4 regions of the Stutzerimonas sp. CXK-1 genome follow, and region 1 is predicted to be linked to each of the others. Evidence: predicted binding sites of a transcription regulator. Region 1 holds the regulator's gene; each other region holds the start of a gene.
The links. Region 1 encodes FliA, which starts transcription of late flagellar genes. Its sites were predicted from a motif close to CTAAAGTTTNNNNNNNNNNNGCCGNTAA; they were not measured.

Region 1 (5,774 bases):
GCCGGCGGCGTGGAGCTGACGGCTGTGCTCGATTATCCGGTGCAGGCCGCGCCCGAAGCGAAGAAGCCCAATCCCGCGCTCGAAGCCGAGCTGCGCAAGACGCAGACGCGCATCGCCACCGCGCACGCAGAGCTCTCCGGCGCCCGGCCGCAGCCGGCGCAGAATCGTCAACTGCTTGACGAGCCCAAACCGGCGCCGGCACCCGAGCCGGTGTCGAACGGCGCGGCGCCGGCGCTCGACAGCCGGGCCATCGAGAGCATGTACAGCGAGCTGCAGGGGCTGCGTGAGCTGATCGAAGTACAGCTCGGCTCCATCGCCTGGGGCCAGGAGCAGAGCCGTCGCCCGCAGCAGGCCAGCCTCTGGCGCCGCCTGCAGCGCGTCGGCCTGCCGGCCGAGCTGTCGCGCAGCCTGCTGGAAAAAGTCTCCACCGTCAGTGATCCGCGGCAGGCCTGGCGCATGCTGCTGGCGCACCTGGCGCAGTCGATCAAGGTCAGCAAGAACGAGCCGCTGGAAGAGGGTGGCGTGATTGCCCTGGTCGGCCCGGCAGGCGTCGGCAAAACCACCACCCTGGCCAAGCTGGCCGCGCGCTACGTGCTCAAGCACGGCGCGCAGAGCATTGCCCTGGCGAGCATGGACAACTATCGCATCGGCGCACAGGAGCAGCTCAAGACGCTGGGGCGAATCCTCGACGTGCCGGTGGTGCAGATCGATCCCGCCAAGCCGTTGGCCAGCTCGCTGGCGTCGCTGGCACGCAAGCGGGTCATCCTTATCGATACCGCCGGCCTTCCGGCCAGCGATCCGACCCTGCGTCAGCAGCTGGCCGCGCTGTCGGACCGAGGCGTGAAGTCACGCAATTATCTGGTACTGGCCGCGACCAGCCAGAGCCAGGTGCTCAAGGCGGCGTGGCACAACTATCGTCGCTGCGGCCTGAGTGGCTGCATCCTGACCAAGCTGGACGAGGCTGGTTCGCTCGGTGATGTGCTGGGGCTCACGATCAGCCAGCATTTGCCGATAGCCTACCTGGCCGACGGGCCGCGTATTCCGGACGACCTGCATCTGCCGCGCAGCCACCAACTGGTCAGTCGCGCTGTCAGTTTGCAGTCGGACGAAGAGCCGAGCGAGGAAACCATGGCGGACATGTTCGCCGGCTTGTACAACGAATCGTCGCGGCGGGCGGGTTGAGCGCGCGCTGGCAATCGAATAAACCTGATGCGTCCGCAAGGCGCATCGTCGGCCCCTTGGGCCTGCTACATATGGGCGTTTGAAGATGGGTATGCATCCCGTACAGGTGATTGCGGTGACCGGCGGCAAAGGTGGCGTCGGCAAGACCAATGTGTCGGTCAATCTGGCACTGGCCCTGGCCGATCTCGGTCGCCGCGTCGTATTGCTCGACGCCGACCTCGGCCTGGCCAACGTCGATGTGCTGCTGGGTTTGACCAGCAAACGCACGCTGGCCGATGTGATCGCCGGTGAGTGCGACCTGCGTGACGTGCTCATCCAGGGGCCAGGCGGCATCCGCATCGTGCCGGCCGCCTCCGGTACCCAGAGCATGGTCCAGCTCTCGACCCTGCAGCATGCCGGTCTGATCCAGGCCTTCAGCGAGCTGGGCGATGAGCTCGATGTGCTGATCATCGACACCGCCGCCGGTATCGGCGATGCCGTGGTGAGCTTCGTGCGTGCCGCCCAGGAAGTCTTGTTGGTGGTCACCGATGAGCCGACGTCCATCACCGACGCCTATGCGCTGATCAAGCTGCTCAATCGCGACTACGGCATCAGCCGCTTCCGTGTGCTGGCCAACATGGCCCACGCGCCGCAGGAAGGCCGCAACCTGTTCGCCAAGCTGACCAAGGTCACCGAGCGATTTCTCGATGTCGCGCTGCAATATGTCGGCGCGATTCCCTACGATGAGTCGGTGCGCAAGGCCGTGCAGAAGCAGCGCGCCGTCTACGATGCCTATCCTCGGGCGAAGTCCTCGCTGGCGTTCAAGGCCATTGCGCAGAAGGTCGATACCTGGCCATTGCCTGCCACCCCGCGTGGGCACCTGGAGTTCTTCGTCGAGCGACTGATCAATCCAGGCACTGCCGGGAACCACGAATGAAAACTGCCGGATCCGCTATGTATTACAGCAAGGCACACGAAAAGGATGCGCAATATCGCCTGATCGATCAGTACGCCCCGCTGGTCAAGCGCATCGCCTACCACCTGCTGGCCCGCCTTCCGGCGAGCGTGCAGGTCGACGACCTCATCCAGGCAGGGATGATCGGGCTGCTGGAAGCGGCAAAGAAATACGACTCGGGCAAGGGCGCCAGCTTTGAAACCTACGCCGGCATCCGCATCCGCGGCACCATGCTCGACGAGGTGCGCAAGGGCGACTGGGCGCCCCGTTCGGTGCACCGCAACTCGCGCATGGTCAGCGAGGCGATCCGCGGCATCGAAGCCAGAACCGGGCGTGACGCTAAAGATCACGAGGTTGCGGCCGAACTTAAGTTGAGCCTCGACGAGTACTACGGGATTCTGGGCGATACGCTTGGCAGCCGGCTTTTCAGCTTCGACGATCTGCTGCAGGAAGGCGAGCACGGCGAACTGAACGAGGATGCCGGCAGCGCGCACCCGGAACCCTTCCGCGACCTCGAAGACGAGCGTTTTCAGCAGGCCCTGGCCGATGCCATCGCCAATCTGCCCGAGCGGGAAAAGCTGGTGCTGTCGCTGTATTACGACGAAGAGCTGAATTTGAAAGAAATCGGTCAAGTGCTGGGCGTCAGCGAATCGCGCGTAAGCCAGCTGCATAGCCAGTGTGCCGCGCGTCTGCGGGCGCGCCTTGGCGAGTGGCGTGCCGCCTGATCGACTGTATTGCTGCGAGACGTGCTCGGTTGCCGAGATTTTGGAATTACGGAGGTCGACTTGGACAAGAACATGAAAATCCTCATCGTCGATGACTTCTCGACGATGAGACGCATCATCAAGAACCTCTTGCGTGATCTGGGGTTCACCAATACGGCCGAGGCCGACGACGGCACCACGGCCTTGCCGATGCTCAAGAGCGGCAGTTTCGATTTTCTGGTGACTGACTGGAACATGCCCGGCATGAGCGGCATCGACCTGCTGCGCCAGGTGCGTGCCGATGAGCGCCTCAAGCATCTGCCGGTACTGATGGTCACCGCTGAAGCCAAGCGCGATCAGATCATCGAAGCGGCCCAGGCCGGGGTCAACGGCTATGTGGTCAAGCCCTTCACCGCCCAGGTGCTCAAGGAAAAGATCGAGAAGATCTTCGAGCGCGTCAACGGCTGAAGCAGCAACGCCGCGAGGGCACTATGACGCAAGCAGATCAAAGCCTGGCAGAGTTCGAAGCGACTCTGAAGGCCAACGCCCCCAAGTTGATTGAAAGCCTGCAGCAGGGTCGTTTCGACGAAGCGACGCAGATGTTCAATGAGCTCAGCCAGGCGCGCAACCACAGCCTTTATCAGGAAGTCGGCAAGCTCACCCGCGAGCTGCACAACGCCATCGTCAAGCTCGAGATGGATACCTGTGCCACTGGCGGCGATCCGTCACCGATCACCGATGCCACCGACCGGCTCTCCTATGTCGTGGAAATGACCGAGAAGGCCGCCAATCGCACCATGGACCTGGTGGAGGAGTCCGCGCCGCTGGTCAACTACGTGAGCTACGAGGCCCAGAGCCTGACGGCGGACTGGCAGCGCTTCATGCGCCGCGAAATGGACGCCGACCAGTTCCGCAGCCTGGTCAAGCGCATCGACCAGTACCTCAAGCGCAGCATGAACGACGGCAGCCTGTTGTCGCAGAACCTGAGCGAAATCATGCTTGCCCAGGACTTCCAGGATCTGACCGGACAGGTCATCAAGCGCGTCACCCGACTGATCACCGAGCTCGAAAGCAACCTGCTCAATCTCGTCTTGATGGCGGGCCAGGTGGACCGTGTTGCAGGCATCCAGCATGACCGCGATGCCATGCGCGCCGAGCAAGAGAAGAAAAAACAAGAAAAATCACCGTCCAACGGTGAAGGTCCGCAGATGCATGCCGATAAGCGTGAGGACGTCGTGTCGGGACAGGACGACGTGGATGATCTGCTTTCGAGCCTGGGTTTTTAGGGGAACAGGAATATGAGCTTCGACGCCGATGAAGAAATTCTCCAGGACTTCCTGGTAGAGGCCGGCGAGATTCTCGAATTATTGTCTGAGCAGCTGGTGGAGCTGGAAAGCAGCCCCGATGACATGGCCCTGCTCAATGCGATCTTTCGCGGGTTCCACACCGTCAAGGGCGGCGCAGGCTTTCTGCAGCTGCACGAGCTGGTCGAGTGCTGCCACGTTGCCGAAAACGTCTTCGATACGCTACGCAAGGGCGAGCGCCGCGTAGATTCCGAGCTGATGGACGTAGTGCTGCAGGCCCTGGACTCGGTCAACGCCATGTTCAATCAGGTCCGCGAGCGCGTCGAGCCGACCCCGGCATCGCCCGAGCTGCTGGCCGCGCTGTCGCGGCTGGCCGAGCCGGCAGGCGCCGAAGAGGCCGCACCGGCGGCCGAACCTGCTCCCGAGCCGGTCGTAGCGGCTGCCGAGGACTCGGTAGATAACGAGTACGAGCAGCTGCTCGATGCGATCCAGGCGCCGGCGGCCGAGCCGACGGCCGAGTCGGGCGCAGCTCCTGATGAGATCACTGACGACGAATTCGAAGCGCTGCTCGACCAGCTGCACGGCAAGGGCAGCTTCAGTGGCGCTTCCGAGGCCGCGCCGGCTGGCACGGCGCCCGCTGCCGCAGCCCCCGAGCCGGCATCCGACGAGATCACCGACGACGAATTCGAAGCGTTGCTCGACCAGCTGCATGGCAAGGGGCAGTTCGCCCCGGACGCTGAAAAGCCGGCCGCGCAGCCAGGCAAGCCGGTCGAACAACCGGTTGCAGCCGCGAGCGAAGCCACCGGCGGCGAGCACATCACCGACGACGAATTCGAGGCGCTGCTCGATCAGCTGCACGGCAAGGGCAAGTTCGAGCCTGCCAGCGCGAGTTCCAGCGCCGCCGAGGCGACGCCGCCAGCGGCACCGGCCAAGCCCGCGGAAAAAGCCACCAAGCCGGCGGCGGCCAAGGCGCCGGCGGCTGCTCCGACACGCGCCGAGGCACCAGCCCGTGGCACGCCTGCCGCGGCGAGCGCCACGGCGGAGAAACCGGCCAGCGAAGCGGAAACCACCGTGCGGGTCGATACCGCACGCCTGGACGAAATCATGAACATGGTCGGCGAGCTGGTGCTGGTGCGTAACCGCCTGGTACGCCTGGGTGCCAGCAGTGGCGACGAAGCCATGGCCAAGGCCGTGTCCAATCTCGACGTGGTGACGGCCGATCTGCAGAGCGCGGTGATGAAGACGCGCATGCAGCCGATCAAGAAGGTATTCGGTCGCTTCCCGCGCCTGGTCCGCGACCTGGCGCGCAGCCTGAAGAAAGAGATCAACCTCGAGCTGGTCGGTGAAGAGACCGACCTCGACAAGAACCTGGTCGAAGCGCTGGCCGATCCGCTCGTGCACCTGGTGCGCAACGCGGTCGACCACGGCATCGAGACTCCCGAGGATCGCGAAGCCGCAGGCAAGCCGCGCACCGGCCGGGTAGTGTTGTCCGCCGAGCAGGAGGGTGACCACATCCTGCTGATGATCACCGACGACGGCAAGGGAATGGACGCCAATGTCCTGCGCGCCAAAGCTGTCGAAAAGGGCATGCTGGACAAGGATGCCGCCGATCGCCTGAGCGATCTGGAATGCTACAACCTGATCTTCGCC
Region 2 (5,774 bases), 520 kb from region 1:
GAGCAGGCTCTCGTTCGGCAGGCCCTCGATGCCGGCGCATCCGGCTACCTGACCAAGCGTTGCGCACCGGACGTGCTGGTCGAGGCGGTGCGCAAGGTGCTGGCCGGGCAGCCGTTCATCGAACAGCCATTGGCCGTCGAGCTGGCCTGCCAGCGCGCGTCGAGTTCGGCCAGCCAGGGGCGGCTGGCGGACATGACGCCGCGCGAGATGGAAGTGTTCATCATGCTCGCGCGCGGCATCAGCACCCGTGAGATCGCCCAGCGTCTGTGCATCAGCAGCAAGACCGTGTCCAACCACATGGCATTGCTCAAGAACAAGCTCGAGGTAAGCTCCCAGGCCGAGCTGGTACACCTGGCCATCGACCAGGGCCTGTTGCGGGTCGGCGAACGCATGCTCTGCGAAGCCTGACCACCAGCCGCTTCAACTCCGTCGACGGGCAGGTGGCAGGCCACCTGCCGACCGCCGCGTCCCGTTACCGCCCCGCGCCCGGCAGCCTTCGGCCGCCTGGCGTGCCTCCGAATTCACCCATTCCCGCCGGCCGGCAAACAGCGCCGCACGGCCGTGCCGCTGCTGCCTGGATGTGCCCGAAAGGCGGCGTAGACCTAGTGCGCAGGTCGTACGACCAATCTCCGCGGCGCCGGGAAGTTTTCCCGCACGAACCGGGAAATCTTCCCTGTCGGCGCAGCCAGGCTCCTTCTGATAATCGCCCTGGCAGGTTGCCAGCACGGCCTGCCCAAACCGACGTAGGGAGCCGCCCGCCGGCTCGTTCGGCCTCGATCCGCCTGACAAGAACAAGGAACTACCCGATGCAATCTCAGTTCAGTAGTCGCCGGCTGCCCCGGCGCACGCTGCTTTCCCTGGCCATCGCCGGCCTGTTGCCCGGCCTGGCTCACGCCGACGAGCCACTCGAACTGGAGGCTGCGGAGGTCGTCGCCACGACCCCACTGCCGGGCATCGACCTGCCGAAGGACCAGGTGCCTGCCAATGTGCAGACACTCGATGAGCGGCAGCTCGATCGATTGGGAGGGCAATCGCTGGCCGAAAAGCTGCAGCGCGGCCTGCCGAGCGTGAATCTCAACGAAACCCAGGGCAATCCCTACCAGGCGGACCTCAACTACCGCGGCTTCTCCGCCTCTCCGCTGTTGGGCACGCCGCAGGGCATGTCGGTGTTTCTCGACGGCGTGCGGATCAACGAAGCCTTCGGTGACGTGGTGCACTGGGACCTGATACCCAATACCGCGCTCGCCAGCGCCACGCTCGTGCCCGGTTCGAACCCGCTTTACGGGCTCAACACCCTGGGCGGGGCGCTGGCCTTGCAAACCAAGCGCGGCGATACCCATCCGGGCGGCTCGGCCGAGGTGTACGGCGGCTCCTTCGGGCGCTACGGCGCGGCGGTCGAGCAGGGCGGCAGCCACGAGAATTTCTCCTGGTACCTGGCGGCCGAAGGCATGGACGAAGATGGCTGGCGTGACCATTCGCCCTCCGAAGTGCGGCAGCTGTTCGGCAAGTTCGCCTGGACCAGCGACAGCACCGACGTGGCGCTGACATTGGCGCATGCCGACAACGACCTGATCGGCAACGGCCTGCTGCCTGAAAGCCTGCATGATCGGGACGACGACGCGATCTTTACCTATCCCGACCAGACCGAGAACAGGAGCCACCTGATGGCACTCTCGGCCAGCCACTGGCTGAGCGAGCGCGATCGGCTATCGGGCACCCTTTACCTGCGTCGCACCCGCACGCAGACGCTCAATGGCGACGGCAACGACGAATACGAGGATGAATACGAGGAGTGGGCCGACGACGGCTTTATCGGCGAAGGCCCGGAAAGCGGCGTGCTGAACCGCACCCAGACCACGCAGCGCGCCTACGGGCTGGCGCTGCAATGGACGCACTACGCCGGCGCCCACCAGTTTGCCTTCGGCCTGACGCATGACAACACCCGCGCCAGCTTCCAGCAAAGCGAGCAGGGCGGCGAGCTGACCGACGAGCGCGGCATCCTTGCCAGCGAGGACGAAGAGCAGGTCAACAGCCTGCTGGGCCGCACCCGCACCTCGAGCCTCTATGCGACCGACACCTGGTCGCTGACCGAGCGCCTGCAGCTGACCGGCTCGCTGCGCTACAACCGCACGCGCGTGGTCAACTCCGACCGCATGGGTGACGACCTCGACGGCGACTTCACCTACCACAAACTCAACCCGGCCCTGGGCTTTGCTTGGCAGCTGCAGCCGGCGCTGACGCTGTATGGCGGCTTTTCGCAGGGCAACCGTGCGCCGACGCCGATCGAACTCGGCTGCGCCGACCCCGAAAATCCCTGCAGCCTGCCCAACGCCATGGCCGCCGACCCCTTCCTCGAACAGGTCGTCACGCGCACGCTGGAGCTCGGCCTGCGCGGCGAGCTGGCCGGCGGCACGCGCTGGAATCTCGGGGCTTTCCGCAGCATCAACCATGACGACCTGCTGTTCGTCGGCACCGGCGGCAGCCAGGGCTACTTCACCAACTTCGGCCGCACGCAGCGCCAGGGCATCGAGTTCGGCCTGGCCGGCACGCAGGGGCCGGTGGACTGGCGGGTCGACTACACCTGGCTGCATGCGACCTTCCGCTCTTCGGCCTGCATTCTTGCCGAGAACAACAGCACCGAAGGCGAGGGCGGCTGCCCGGACGACGAAATCCGCATCGCCAGCGGCGACTACCTGCCAGGGTTGCCCCGACACAACCTCAAGCTCGGCCTGGACTGGAACCTGAACGACCGGTTGCGGCTGGGCACCACCGTGCTGGCCTACTCGGATCAGTACGTGCGCGGCAACGAGAACAACCGTCACCGGCCCAACGACGAATTCGAAGGCAGCGGAAAGCTGGCGGGCTATGCGGTGGTCAATCTCACCGCCGATTACCGGTTCGCACCGGGCTGGACGCTGTTCGGTCGAGTCGACAACCTGTTCGACAAGCGCTACGCGACATCCGGCGCGCTCGCGGAGAACCCCTTCGTCGGCGCCGGCAACGCCTTCGCCAGCGACCCGGACGAATGGCGCCATGAGCAGTTCATCGCCCCGGGGGCGCCGCGTGCCGGCTGGCTGGGCGTGCGCTATGCCTGGGACGCGCTGTAACGCGAGCGCACGGCCAGGCAGGTTGTCTGGCCGTGCGGGCAACGTGCGCCGCTAGCGATTGTCGCTGTTCAGCTGGCTGGCGAACTGACCGACCGCGCTCACCACCCGCTGCGCACCGTCCTGGATTTCGACGATCACCGCGCCGGCCTGATTGGCGAATTCCAGGCCCTGCTCGGCCTGGCTGCGGCTGGCCGACATGCTGTGCACGGCGGCTTGCGCCAGGTCCTGGTTCTTTTGCACCACCCCGACGATTTCCTCGGCCGCCTTGCTGGTTCGCGCGGCGAGCTGGCGTACCTCGTCGGCCACCACAGCGAAGCCACGCCCCTGGTCACCGGCACGCGCGGCCTCGATGGCGGCGTTGAGCGCGAGCAGGTTGGTCTGGTCGGCAATGCCGCTGATGGTCTTGAGGATCGCGCTGATCAGCTGCGACTGCTTGTCCAGCGCCTCGATGCCATCGGACGCGTCCTGCATCTGCTGGGCGATCTGATGCATGACCTCGACGGTCTGCTGCACCACCTGCGCACCACGCTGGGCGCTGAGGTCGGTCTGCTGCGACGTGCTGTAGGCGATCGTCGCCGCCTCGGCCACCGCCATCTCGCGCTGGACCTGCTCGGTAATCACCGTGGCGAACTTGATCACCTTGTACAGCTTGCCGTAGGCGTCGTGCACCGGATTGTAGGAAGCCTCCAGCCATACCGGACGGCCAAGGGCATCGATGCGCTTGAAGCGGGCCGCCACGAAATCGCCGCGGTTGAGGCGCTCCCAGAAGGCGCGGTACTCGGCCGACTCGGCTTCCTCTCGTTCGCAGAACATTCGGTGGTGCTTGCCCTGGATCTGCTCCAGGCGATAGCCCATGCCGTCGAGGAAGCGCTGGTTGGCGGTCAGCACGTGGCCGCTCAGGTCGAACTCGATCACCGCGGTCGAACGCTGCAGGGCGTTGATCACGCTCTCGGCCTCGCGCGAGGACTCGATGGTGCGGGTCAGGTTGTTGGCGCAGAGCGTGATGTGCAGCAGCGCGCCATCGGCCGCCTTGATCGGCTGCCAGATCGAGCGCAGCCAGGCCTCCTTGCCATCGGCACGCAACAGGCGGTAGGCGCCGGACAAATGCTCGCCCTGGCGTATCGCGGTCTGCAGCCTGGAATAGTTGGCTTCGCTGCGAAACTGCGCGGAAAACAGGCCGTCGAGCGGCCGGCCGAGCAACTCGTCGCGGCGGTAGCCCATTTCGGCGAGAAAGGTTTCGTTCGCGTGCTGGATGCGTCCTTGCGGGTCCACTTCGAGGACCATCATCTCGCGGTACAGCGAGTCCTTGATCTGTCGGCTGATCGAGGCTTCCTCGCGAAGCGCCGACAGCTCCCGCTTGAGTTGGTTGTTGAACATTCTTGGCATCCAGTGAAGGGAGGGACCTACCGCCCACTGTGTAATTCGGCCGCGCTACGGCGAACTGGAGAGACCCCGGACGACAATTTGCTCTATCGGCCCGATAGGCTGTCGCAATGACATCACCGCTCCGGCGTACGGGCGAGCGCGAGGAGCCTTTGCTGCACCTCGTCCTCCAGCGCCACGAATATCTGCAGCGCGCCATAGGCGTCGTCGGCGGCATAACGCTGCTGCGCCTCGCTCAGTTGCAGGCTTGCCCAGTTGGACGTCGACAGCCGCCGCGACTTGGCGATTGCCTCCTGACGCAGGGCTGCCAGCGCACCGCGCAAGCCGACCTGGCCCTTGCGCCCCTCGTAGTGCAACACGCTGCCCAGGTCGATACCGGCGCGCAAGGCGATGCCCAACCGGCCCTGCAGACGGCTGCGGTCGGACTTCAGGCCAAAGCCAAGCTTCACCAGGCGCGGGTTCTCCAGTACGGCCCTGGCGACCGGCAGGCATTCAGCAATGGCGACCCGCAGCAGGTAGGCGCGCTGCGGGGTTGCGAACTGGATCAGGTGGGGGCCGTCCGAATGCTCACCGACGCGAAACGTGGGTTTGGACTCGGTATCGAAGCCAATCGGACCTGGCCAGGCGAGCAGCTCACGCAGTGCCGCTTCGCAGCTCGCCGCACTGTCAGGCATGAAGATCCGCTCCGGCGGCATGCCGGCGAACGGCGCCAGTTCGGCGGCTTCGCCAGGAGGCTTGAGGCGAACAATCGGCAGATTGGCCATCGGTTACAGCTCGAGGCCGAGAAAGGCGGTGCCCGGCACCGGATTGACGCTCACCGGTTCAGCAGCGACGAAGCCGAGCGAATGATAGAGCTGGCGTGCCGCGGTGAACTCCGGCAACACATCGAGGCAGATGCGCTGGTAGCCAGCCCGACGCGCTTCGGCAAGGATGCGCTCGACCAACTGCCGGCCGAGCGCCTGGCCACGCGCCTGCGGACGCACATAGACGCGCTTCATCTCGCAGGTGGTGTCGTCGACCCGGCGCAGGGCGGCGCAGCCCACCACCTCGCGGCCGACGCGAGCCAGCAGCAGGCAGCCCGCCGGTGCCGCATAGGCGCCGGGCAGTTCGGCGAACTCGCGTGTATATCCTTGATAGTCGAGGCTGACGCTCGGACTGCGAACGTACTCGGTGAAGATTGCCAGAACCGCATCGCGGTCCTCGGGAAACCTTGCCGCGGTGATATCGGGCATTGACCTGCCTCGCTCCGGCTGTCGGCGCCGGGTGGCGCCGCTCATCGGGCAA
Region 3 (5,774 bases), 2.1 Mb from region 1:
CGCGCCCTCGGGCGCCTGCTGCATCTGTCGCAGCAACATCGGCGCATGCACAACAAACTGATGCTCGCCGACAGCCACCTGGCCATCGTCGGCGGGCGCAATCTGGGCGACGAATACTTCGATGCCGACCAGCGGCTGAACTTCACCGACATTGACCTGCTCGCCGCCGGCCCCGTGGCGCGGCAGTTGGCCGACAGCTTCGATCAGTACTGGAACCACAGCCTGAGCGTGCCGATCGAGCAGTTTCTCTGGCGGCCTCCGCGCCAGGCGAGCCTGGACAAGGCCCGCCGCCAGCTGCACCGGTCGCTCGACAAGGCGCGCCGCGAGGCCGACGCGCTTTACCACCGGCTGCTGCGCTATCGGCAACAACCGCAGCTGCGGCAATGGCTGGACGAGATGATCTGGGCGCCCGGCCAGGCCATGTGGGACGCTCCGGACAAGGTCACCGCCCCCGGGCTGCCCGGCCCGGAACTGCTTTTGACCACTCAACTCGCACCTGCCCTGGGCTCGGTAAAGCGTGAGCTGACCCTGGTCTCGGCCTATTTCGTGCCGACCGACGAAGGCGTCGACTATCTGGCCGGGCTCGCCGAGGCGGGCGCCACCGTCCGCGTATTGACCAACTCACTGGAGGCTACCGACGTACCCGCGGTGCACGGCGGCTACGCCCCGTATCGACGGGAGCTGCTCGCACGCGGCGTGCGGCTGTTCGAAATGCGGCGTCAGCCGGATGAAAAAACCTCGTACAACCTGTTCGGCGAGTCCGAGTCGAGCCTGCACAGCAAGGCGGCCGTGTTCGATCGACAACGGGTCTTTATCGGCTCGCTGAATTTCGACCCGCGCTCGGTGCTGTGGAACACCGAGGTGGGGATTCTGGTGGAAAGCCCTGAGTTGGCGGCCGAAGTGCAGCGCCTGACGCTGGAAGGTATGGCCCCGGCGATCAGCTACGAAGTGCGGCTGATCGAGCGTGAAGGTGAGCAGGTGCTCGCCTGGCTGGCCGAGGACAATGGCCGGCGCCACCTGCTGCTCAAGGAGCCGGGCGGCCTGTGGCGTCGCCTCAATGCCTGGCTGACTGACGTCATCGGCTTCGAACGCATGCTCTAGCGGCCACACCCGCGGCGAGAAAATCGTTCTTTGGGGTGATACCACTTCGCCAGTGGTGGTCTAGTCTCTGCGATTGCCAACTGCGCACGCGATACCGCTTCGATAAAAACAAAAAAGGAGCACAACAATGCGCCATCGCATAGGGATATGGCTCTTGGTGCTGTTACTCGGCTGGCTACCCGCCTTGGCCGAGAGCGCCACCGAGCAGGAACTCTCAACCCTGCAGACCCTGCAGATCCACGCCAGTCGCGCCACCAGCAGCCTGCTGCTGTACCGCGGCGAGGGCTTTCAGAAGGCCCACCTGGCCCGCATGGAACGCGACATCCAGGCGCTGGATACAGCGCTGCAGGCCCTGCCCTCGGTCAGCTCGCCGCTGCGTGAGAGCCACCGAGCGCTCGAAGCCAAGCTACGCGAGGGGGCGGCCTTTGGTTTCAAGGAAGACGACATGCCCTGGGGCTGGCCGCTGGAGCTGAGCAAGGCCTTGCGCGACTTCCTCACCGCCGCGCGCGCCCAGCAGGGGCCGGGCGTACATGCCGAACTGCCGGCCAAGGTCGAATACCTTGCGGTGCAGTATCTGAGCCGCGCCTACATCGGTTCATTCGAGACCGCCCGCGAACAACCCGACACTTATCTCGGCCAGGACGAACGGCAGCTGGTGCCGGCAATCGACGCCGAGTTCGCCACCCTTCAGGGGCAGGAATCGAAACTGGCCTCGCTGAAGACCCGCTGGGATTTTCTCAAGGTCGCTCTCGAGGACATGAACAGCGCCAGCAACAACTTCTCGACGGCCTCGGGCCGGCCGTTTGCTCCGATCACCGTGGACCGGCACACGCGCAGCCTCAGCGACCAGTGGATGGCGCTCGGCCAGTAAAGCCGGACGGCGTCAGGCCTCGGCGCGGCGATTACGCTGGCGGACCGGTCCGACCCGCGCCTCGATGGCTCGACGCAGCGGCTCACGCAGCCCGCAGAGGAAGCCGAGTTCGGCGGCGACGAACAGTGGCCCGACGATCAGCCCGCTGAGGTCGTCGACGAATGCCGGCTTGCGCCCCTCGAAGAAGTGGCCGACGAACTGGATGATCCAACCGACGACGAACAAGCCGAGGCCGGCGCTCAGCCAGAGCGGGAGCGGCGCTCGGGCCAAGACGGCGCCCAGCCAGACGCAAACGGCGAGAAAGGCCGCCATCAGGATGCCGTAGCGAAGATCCAGACGCAGATAGAAGACCGCTGCGGCCAGCGCGACCGGCAACAGCGGGCTCAGCCAAAGGCCGGCGTATTCGGCTCCGGGGCGCGACAGCAGGATCGCCACCGCCACCACGATCATCGGGACGCCGATGAAGTGCGTGAGCAGGTTGCGCGGGTCGCGGTGATAGGCCGCGTATTGGGCGAGGTGATCGGTCAGGGTCTTCATGGCCAGCGCTCCGGATCGGCTGCGGAGCACCTGGCGGCGCTCCTTCACGAGTCCGTACATCCTAGCCCGGCCGCGACCTTTCGCCGCAGATCAGTCGCTGAAATCACTCTTCCGGGCGATAACCCAGCCGCAACCCACCCCAATGACGCCCCTTGACCATGATCGGCACCGACAGGTCGTGCATCAGCTCGCCGGTGTCGCGGCTGTAAGTCTGCAGCAGCACCGGCCGCTGGTGGCTGCCACAGCGAGCTCCGGTGCGATCGTTGAACAGGCGCTTGCCACGGCTCCTGGCGCGATCGATATCTGGATCGCCGACCGGCGGGTGGTTGAACGCGCGGTTGTGCGTCGGCACGTAGCCTTCCGGCGTCGTGGCGATGGCGTAGACGACCGCCTCGCTGCCAGCCAGCAGCGGCTCCTGGATCGGCGGCAGTACCTCGTCGGCATAGCGGTCGAACCGGGTGTGGTACTTCTGCGGATCGGTTCCGGCCTGGGCCTGATACTTGCGGTCGAACAGGTCGTCGAGGCGGATGCGCCCGGCGTCGATGTCCGCCTCGAAGCGCGCCGCGATTGCCGTGGCGCCGCGGCGCGCCAGGTCGAACATGTGCTGGTGGTAGTCGTCCAGCTGGACCTCGGCCAGCTGCTCGCTCGCGCTCTCGGCCTGACCGACGAGTTTTTCGGCCGCCTGCTCGAGCTGACGGGTCTGCTCGCCGCTGTCCAACGCATCGCTGCGCAGTTGATCGAGCGCGACGAACAGCGCGGTGAGGCGCTCGTGATTGCTCGCGGTGCCTGCGGTGATCTGCGCCACCTGTGCCTCGACACCGCTGGCCAGCTCGGCAATACCGGTCAGTTGCTCGCCGGCGCCGGCCACTTGCACGGCGGCCTGGTCCAGTTCGTGCGCCTGCTGCTGGATGAAGCTCACCACCGCCTCGCTCTGCTGGCGGATGTCGGCGACCATGCGGCCCACTTCCTCGGTCGCGGTGCTGGTGCGCGCCGCCAGGTTGCGCACCTCGTCGGCGACCACCGCGAAGCCGCGCCCGGCCTCGCCGGCACGCGCCGCCTCGATGGCCGCGTTAAGCGCCAGCAGGTTGGTCTGGCTGGCGATCGATTGAATCACGTCGGTGATCTGGCGGATGTCATCGGTGCGTGCGGACAGGCCGTCGATCAGTTCGCGACTGGTGCGCGTCTGATCGCTGAGTTGCTGCATGCGAGTGATCGCCTGAGCCAGGCCGGCCTGGCCCGTGTCGCTGCTCGCTCGCACGCTTTCGGCGGCCTGCAGCGCCTGACGCGCCTGCTCGGCGCTGTGCTGTTCGGTCTGGGTGACCGCTTGCGCTCCGTTAGCGATTTCACTGATGGCCTGCAGCTGTGATTGCAGGCGGCTGGCCAGCTGCTCTGCACTGAAGGCCACCTGCGCCGAGGCCAGGGCATTGTGGCAGGTAGTGTGCGAAAGGTTTTTGCTCAGCTCGGTGAAGTCCGGCCGAGCCGCTTCCTCTGCTGCCGGCACCTGCGCCACGCGCCAGGGGCCAAACCAGGGCCACAGCGCGGCAGCGAGAAATAGGGCCAGGCTGAAGGCCAGCGGCGGCTCCTGCCAGGCCTGCAGCAGAGCGACGGCACAGATACCCAGCCCATGGAGCAGGCCGACCAGTGGAAAACGGCGATTAGCGGAACGCATCGGAGGCCTCTTGTTCTCTCGTCGCAAGAACAGTTTTACCTGGACGCACCGGGAGACGACAGTGGCCCTTGGTAGCAAGTGGCCTGCATTGGAGGCCAATCAGGCTAGCGGCCGGGCACGACGAAACTGAAGGCGTCACTGGTCGGCGGGGCTGCGCCGATCAGCTGGCGTCCGGAGTGGCCAGCGGCAGACCGAGCTGGACGCGCCTGCGTAGCCACGGGCTGGGACGATAGCGCGCCTCCCCGCCGTAGCACCGCTGCAGCCCCTCGAGCACGGCAAGCACCTGCGCACCGCCATAGTGTTCACCCAGCGCTAGCGGTCCGCGCGGATAGCCCAGCGCCAGTTCGACTGCTCGGTCCAGCGTTGCCGCGTCGGCGATGCCCTTTTGCAGGATCTCGCAGCCCAGGTTGACGATGCTGGCGATGACGCGCTGACTGACGAATCCGGGCGAGTCGTTGATCACTTCAACGGCCACGCCGTCAGCCGCCAGCGCCTGGCGCGCCTGCGCCTCCACGCCGGGCTCGAGTGCCGGCTGGCGCATCAGCACGCGCCGGCGCTCGAAGTTGGAGAAGGCATCATAGGCGAGCGTGCGCGGTGCCGGCAGCGCGAGCCGGGCGATGGCCGCACTGGCATCTTCACCCAGCGGTGCGATCAGGCAGATCGCCTGCGCACCCGGGTGCTCGCCCGCCTCGACCTCTCCGCCAGCCATGCGAATCAGCGCGCTGAGCGCCGCATGCAACTGCGGATCCTCGACCCCGAGCCAGAAAGGCTGACGCAACTCCACCGGCGCATACTGCGGCTCGGCCGAGCGCAGCTGGCGCCCTTGCTCGTAACGATAGAAGCCAAGACCGCTCTTGCGCCCGAGCAGGCCGGCCGCCACCCGCTGCGCAGCCAGCGGCGATGGGCTATAGCGCGGATCCTGATAGTACTGGTGGTAGATCGACTCCATTACCGCATGGGAGATATCCAGCCCCGTCAGATCGAACAGCTCGAACGGCCCCATGCGGAACCCGGGACCGTCTCGCAGGATGCGATCGATCTGTTCGGCGCTGGCGATGCCCTCGCCGAGTATGCGCAGCGCTTCGCTGCCGAATGCCCGCCCGGCATGGTTGACCAGAAAACCCGGCGAATCGGGTGTAATCGCCGGGAAATGGCCGGCCAGCTCGACCAGCGCGACCAACCGCTCGACGACCGTTGTCTCGGTACGCTCACCCCGCACCACTTCCACCAGCCGCATCAGCGGCACCGGGTTGAAGAAATGCAGGCCCGCAACGCGTTGCGGGCAGCGGCACCCGGCTGCAATGCGTGTGATCGACAGCGACGAGGTGTTGCTGGCGAGCACGGCGTCCTCGGCCACCAGCGCCTCCAGTTCGCGAAACAGCGCCTGCTTCGCACTCAGCTCCTCGACGATCGCTTCGATCAGAAGATCGCAGTCGGCCAGCTCCGCCAGCGTCTTGGCCGGCTGCATGCGCTGCAAGGTGGCGGCAAGTGCCTCCGGTGTGAGGCGCCCTTTGGCCACACCGCGCGCCAGCAGCTCCCGGTTTGCCTGCAGGGCCTGCTCCACGGCCTGCTCGCGCGCATCGAACAACCTGATTT
Region 4 (5,774 bases), 800 kb from region 1:
TGTCCACCAGCTGCTTGAGGCGGCCGGCCTGGCGCTCGAGGTCGCCACAGGCACGCAGGGTCGCCTCGAGGTTCTCCACGCCCTGCTGGTTGAGCGTGTTGATTTCGATGATGTCCATGTTCAGCGACTCGATCACCGCAGTCTGCTCTTCGGTGGCGGTGGCGACCGACTGGTTCATCGCGTCGATCTCGCCGATGCTGCGGGTCACCGCGACCAGTCGCTCGCCCGCCTGGTCGGCGATGCTCACGCTGCTTTCGCTCTGACGCTGGCTCTCGGTCATGGTGGTGACCGACTGCCGCGCATCGACCTGCAGTTGTTCGATCATCTGCTGGATCTCCTGTGCCGAGCTCTGCGTGCGATGCGCCAGGCTGCGCACCTCGTCGGCGACCACGGCGAAGCCGCGCCCGGCCTCGCCGGCCCGTGCCGCCTCGATGGCCGCGTTGAGCGCCAGCAGGTTGGTCTGCTCGGAGATGCCCTTGATGACCTCGAGGATGTGGCCGATGTCGACCGTCTTGGCGTTGAGCGTCTCTATCTGCCGGCAGGAGTCGCTGATCTTTGCCGAGAGTTCACGCATCGCGGCGATGTTGCGCTCGACCACCTGGCGCCCGTCGTCGGCCTCGCCGCTCGCGCCGCTGGCCTGCTGCGAGGCGTCGGCGGCGTTGCGTGCGATCTCCTGCGCGGCGGCGCCCAGCTCGTTGATCGCCGCGGCCACGCTGTTGGTACGGCTGGCCTGCTCGCCCGAGTTGGCCATCGACGAGTTGGACGCGGCGAGTACCAGGTTGACCACTTCATGCACCTGCTGGGTCGCCGAGGACACCTCGCGGATGGAGCCGTGGATGCGCTCGACGAAGCGGTTGAAAGCACCGGCCAGCTGGCCGAACTCGTCGTTCGACTGCACCGCCAGGCGGCGGGTCAGGTCGCCCTCGCCCTCGGCGATGTTGGCCATGGCCCGGCCCATGTCGGTCAGCGGGCGCATCAGCACGCGAATCAGCATGCCCAGCAGGGCGATGATGAACAGCACCGCCACGGCCGTGGCGACAAAGGCCGAGGTACGGAAGCTGGCCAGGCTGGCATAGGCCTTGTCACGGTCGACCGAGATGCCGACGTACCACTTCACCGACGGCAGGCCTTCGACCGGGCTGAAGGCGAGGATGCGCTCGTTGCCGTCGAGGCTCGCCTCGGCGTAGCGGCTGGTCAGGCTCGGGGTGTTCTGCGGGTAGAGCTCGCTCAGCGTCTTGTTGACCTTGGTCTTGTCCGGGTGGACGAGGATCTTGCCGTCGGCACTGACGAGAAACGCATGGCCCATGCCGTTGAAGTCGAGCGAGTTGATGATGTCGACCAGCACCTTCAGGCTCAGGTCGCCGCCGATCACGCCAAGGGTCTGGCCGCCGGCCTGCGCCGGGGTCGCCACGGTGATGATCAGCTCGTTGGTCGCCGCATCCTCGTAGGGCTCGGTCAGCGTGGTCCGGCCGGCGGCCACGGCATCCTTGTACCAGGGGCGCTGGCGCGGGTCGTAGCCCGGCGGCAGCTCGAAGCGCGGATGCACGAGGAATTCGCCGTCGGCACGCCCCAGGTAGCTGAAGGCAAAGGTCGAGCTGAGCGCCGGCTGGCGGACCAGGGCTTCGACCTGTTCGGTCGAGTTGTCGCGCGCGACGGTCTGCGCAAGGCTCTCGAGCAGCACCAGGCGGCCGGACAGCCAGTTGGCGATATTGTCGGCGGTGACCACGCCCATCTCGTCGAGATAGCTCTGCAGGTTCGCGCGGATGGCGTTGCGCTGCAGGTAGTCGTTGTAAAGCGTGAACAGCGCGAAGGCGACGACCACGACCAGCGAGGCGGCCAGCAGGATCTTGTGGCTGAACTTGAGCTGTTTGGGCATTTGCGGAACATCCGGTTGGCTGAGCGGGGCTCGCATCCTGCGCACGGTGCATTCCGTTGATCTCGGTCAAGTTTTCGGCTGTTTTCGGCAGAACTTGACCGCCGGCCGTCCTGCGCCCGCAAAGCGCTTGCCCAGGACCACCGCCGCAGCGGAGGCGCGCGCCCATAAAAAACGCCAGCCCGGAGGCTGGCGTCTGCTCGTCACGCACCAGGCTCAGCGACCGGCCAGGGCCGGCATCACCCGCGGGCGAAAGCCTTCGCCGACGATCGTCAGCAACGCGATGGCGCTGGCGATCCAGTACCAGCGCTCGAGCGGGTCGAAGCCCAGCCAGCCGAGCGCATGCAGGAAGACCATGAGGATCAGCACCGGGCTGACGTAGCGCACCATGAACAGCCACAGCGCGTAGCCGGCCGGCGACAGCTCCAGCTCGTCGCGCATGATTTCGGCGCGCAGGCAGTAGCCGGCCAGTACCGCCATGAAGATTCCGCCCAGCGGCATCATCCAGCGCGAGGTCAGGTAGTCCAGGGCATCGAACAGGGTGGTGCCGAACAGCTTCCAGTCGGCGCCAACGTTGAACGAGAGCATCGCCAGCAGGCTGATCACCAGCAGCACCGTCCCCGAGCCGATGGCGGCCTTGCCGCGGCTGATGCCGTGCTTTTCGTTGAGGTAGGCGACGGTCGCCTCGATCATCGAGATCGCCGAGGACAGCGCGGCAACCGACACCATGGCGAAGAACAGCACGCCGAACAGCGTGCCGAACGGCATCTGCTGGAAGGCCAGCGGCAGGCTCATGAAGATCAGCCCCGGCCCGGCGCTCGGGCTCATGCCATTGGCGAAAATCACCGGGAAGATCGCCAGCCCCGCGAGCAACGCCACGCAGGTATCGGCGATCGCCACCATGAAGGTGGTGCGCGCGATGGACTGGCCATCCGGCAGGTAGGAGCCATAGGTGAGGATCGCCCCGGAGGCCAGGCTGAGGGTGAAGAAGGCGTGGCCCAGGGCGGCCAGCAGCGCTTCACCGCTGAGCTTGGAGGCATCGAAACTGAACAGGAAGGCAAAGCCCTCGTCGAAGCCGCCGCTGGTCAGGCCGTAACCGACCAGCACCAGCAGCATCACCGCCAGCCCGGGCATCATCCAGCGGAACGCCCGCTCGACCCCGGCCTGTACGCCGCGGCCGACGATGAACAGTGTCAGCAGCGCCACCAGCACGCTCCAGCCACCGAGCACCCAGGGGTTGGAGTTGTGCGCCTCGAAGGTCTGTGCCAGGCCCTCGACGCTGCTCGCCGCGAGCGAGCCGTCGAGCATCTTGACCGTATAGGCGAAGGCCCAGCCGGCGACCACCACGTAGAAGCAAAGGATCATGAAGCCGGCGAGCATCGCCATGCTGCCGACCAGCTTCCAGGCCGGGTTGCCGTTGTTCTCGCGCACCACGCGGGCGATGGCGTCGATCGGGCTGCCGCGCCCGCGGCGGCCAATGGCGATCTCGGTCATCATCACCGGAATGCCGATGGCGAGGATGCAGACCAGGTACATGAGCACAAAGGCGCCGCCGCCGTACTCGCCGGTGATGTAGGGGAATTTCCAGATATTGCCGAGCCCGACCGCCGAGCCGGTCGCGGCGAGAATGAAGCCCCAGCGGGACAGCCAGAGATTCTTCGGTTTTTCACGAGTCATGCGTCACCTGCTTGTTTTTATCTGTGACGGATCGAACCCGCCGCGCTTGTGGCATGGCGGAGTGGCACGCAAGGTTGTGGGTAGTCAGCCAGCGTCGGGTTGCACCTCCGGGGCGGCCTGGGCGAATGCCTCCAGCGCCTCGCAGCGAGCAACCCGCGCGAGGATACGTGGATAGGCGTCCATTGGGCAGTCGAAACGGCGGGCGTTGTACACCTGCGGCACCAGGCAGGCTTCGAGATAGCCGGGCCGCTGGCCCAGCGACAGCTCGTCACCAAAGGCTTCCAGCCCCGCCTCCACCGCCGCCAGCCCCTCGGTGACCCAGTGCCGGTACCAGGCATTCTTCGCCTCGTCGTCGACACCGAGCTCGCCGGACAGGTACTTGAGCACGCGCAGGTTGTTCAACGGGTGGATATCGCAGGCGATGTGCATGGCCAGTGCGCGCACCTGGGCGCGGCGCACCGGATCGTCCGGCAGCAGCGCCGGCACCGGAAACACCTCGTCGAGGTACTCGAGGATCGCCAGCGACTGGGCGATGCGCGCGCCGCCGTTGAACTCGTCGACCAGCAGCGGCACCAGCCCCTGCGGATTGAGCGTGCGGTACTCGGCGGCGTGCTGCTGGCCGCCGTCCTTGACCAGATGCACCGGCACCTGGCGATAGGCCAGGCCCTTGAGGTTCAGCGCGATGCGCACGCGGTAGGCGGCGCTGGAGCGCCAGTAGCCGTAGAGTTTCAACATGGCGAACCACCCTGAGCCGTGGGGTGGAAAACCGCGCAGCGATCTCCACCGGCTGCCTGTTCCGCGCGGTGGGCGTGAAGCCCCCCACCCTAGCCTTCATATTTCTCCACCTGCTGATCGATGGCGCCGAAGATGCTCTGCCCGCTGGCGTCGAACATCTCGATGCGCACCCGGTCACCGAAGCGGAGGAACGGCGTCTTCGCCTCGCCGTGCTCGATCACCTCGAGCATGCGCTTCTCGGCCAGGCAGGACGAGCCGGCGCTGCGGTCGTAGTTCGACACCGTGCCCGAGCCGATGATGGTGCCGGCACCCAGCGGACGGGTGCGCGCAGCGTGGGCGACCAGGGTCGGGAAGTTGAAGGTCATGTCGGTGCCGGCATCCGGCTGGCCGAACAGCTCACCGTTGATATGCGAGACCAGAGGCCGATGCACCTTGCCGTCGCGCCAGGTTTCGCCCAGCTCGTCCGGCGTCACCGCCACCGGCGAGAAGCTCGACGATGGCTTGCTCTGGTAGAAGCCGAAGCCCTTGGCCAGCTCGCCGGGGATCAGGTTGCGCAGCGACACGTCGTTGACCAGCATCAGCAGCTGGATGTGCGAGGCCGCCTCGGCCGGCGTCGCACCCATGGGCACGTCGTCGGTGATCACCGCCAGTTCGCCTTCCAGATCGATGCCCCAGGCCTCGTCGGCTAGGCGGATCGGGCTGTGCGGCGGGATAAAGGCATCGGCGCCGCCCTGGTACATCAGCGGATCGTGCCAGAAGGACTCCGGCATCTCGGCGCCACGCGCCTTGCGCACCAGCTCGACGTGATTGACGTAGGCACTGCCGTCGGCCCAGTGATAGGCGCGCGGCAGCGGGCTGTGGCAGGCGGTCTGGTCGAAGGCGAATGCGCCCTCCTCCAGCCCGTCGTTGAGGCGCTGGTAGACCGCTTCCAGCTTCGGCTTGCAGTACTGCCAGTCATCCAGCGCGGCCTGCAGCGTGGCGGCGACCTGCGGCACTTTCACCGCGCGGGCGAGATCACGGGAAACGACGACGAGCACGCCGTCGCGGCCCTGGTTGAGGGTTGCGAGTTTCATCAGGATTCCTTGCCCGGCGCACGCCAGGAGTTGACGTATTCGGGGACATCGACGGCGGCGGCGGCCTCGCCGACTTCCAGCGCGCGGCGGGTGTCGATCATCACCGCCACCTCGTCGGCAAAGGTCGCCGGGTCGGTGCTGGCCTTCTTCAGTGCCTTCGGGTGCGGCCCGTGGGGGAAGCCGCAGGGGTGGAAGGTCACCATGCCCTGCTCGATGTTGTCGCGGCTGAAGAAGTTGCCGCGGTGGTAGAACAGCACTTCGTCGTAGTCGTCGTTGTTGTGGAAGAACGGCACCTTCAGCGCGCCCGGGTCGGATTCCACCGGCCGCGGCGTGAAGGTGCAGACCACGAAACCGTTGGCGACGAAGGTGGTGTGCGCCGACGGCGGCAGGTGGTAGCGATGGCTCATCAGCGGGCG

Region 2: a site for FliA is predicted at 4,527-4,554, ahead of AC0KXH_RS09575 (methyl-accepting chemotaxis protein). Genes of this name have one in related genera too.
Region 3: a site for FliA is predicted at 4,283-4,310, ahead of AC0KXH_RS02445 (methyl-accepting chemotaxis protein). Genes of this name have one in related genera too.
Region 4: a site for FliA is predicted at 1,948-1,975, ahead of AC0KXH_RS16050 (methyl-accepting chemotaxis protein). Genes of this name have one in related genera too.

The regions. Positions count from the first base shown of each region.
Region 1 is NZ_CM173217.1:2,571,756-2,577,529, reverse strand. It holds gene flhF (flagellar biosynthesis GTPase FlhF) at 1-1,182, shown strand, start outside; gene fleN (flagellar synthesis regulator FleN) at 1,268-2,098, shown strand; gene fliA (RNA polymerase sigma factor FliA) at 2,116-2,841, shown strand; gene AC0KXH_RS12045 (chemotaxis response regulator CheY) at 2,914-3,288, shown strand; gene AC0KXH_RS12040 (protein phosphatase CheZ) at 3,312-4,106, shown strand; gene AC0KXH_RS12035 (chemotaxis protein CheA) at 4,119-5,774, shown strand, end outside.
Region 2 is NZ_CM173217.1:2,047,252-2,053,025, reverse strand. It holds gene AC0KXH_RS09585 (response regulator) at 1-408, shown strand, start outside; gene AC0KXH_RS09580 (TonB-dependent receptor) at 807-3,107, shown strand; gene AC0KXH_RS09575 (methyl-accepting chemotaxis protein) at 3,159-4,484, opposite strand; gene AC0KXH_RS09570 (3'-5' exonuclease) at 4,607-5,254, opposite strand; gene AC0KXH_RS09565 (GNAT family N-acetyltransferase) at 5,258-5,722, opposite strand.
Region 3 is NZ_CM173217.1:502,281-508,054, reverse strand. It holds gene AC0KXH_RS02460 (phospholipase D family protein) at 1-1,101, shown strand, start outside; gene AC0KXH_RS02455 (hypothetical protein) at 1,229-1,972, shown strand; gene AC0KXH_RS02450 (Mpo1 family 2-hydroxy fatty acid dioxygenase) at 1,985-2,509, opposite strand; gene AC0KXH_RS02445 (methyl-accepting chemotaxis protein) at 2,613-4,178, opposite strand; gene AC0KXH_RS02440 (3-hydroxyacyl-CoA dehydrogenase) at 4,339-5,774, opposite strand, start outside.
Region 4 is NZ_CM173217.1:3,370,577-3,376,350, forward strand. It holds gene AC0KXH_RS16050 (methyl-accepting chemotaxis protein) at 1-1,876, opposite strand, end outside; gene AC0KXH_RS16055 (sodium-dependent transporter) at 2,090-3,550, opposite strand; gene maiA (maleylacetoacetate isomerase) at 3,635-4,285, opposite strand; gene AC0KXH_RS16065 (fumarylacetoacetate hydrolase family protein) at 4,375-5,358, opposite strand; gene AC0KXH_RS16070 (homogentisate 1,2-dioxygenase) at 5,358-5,774, opposite strand, start outside.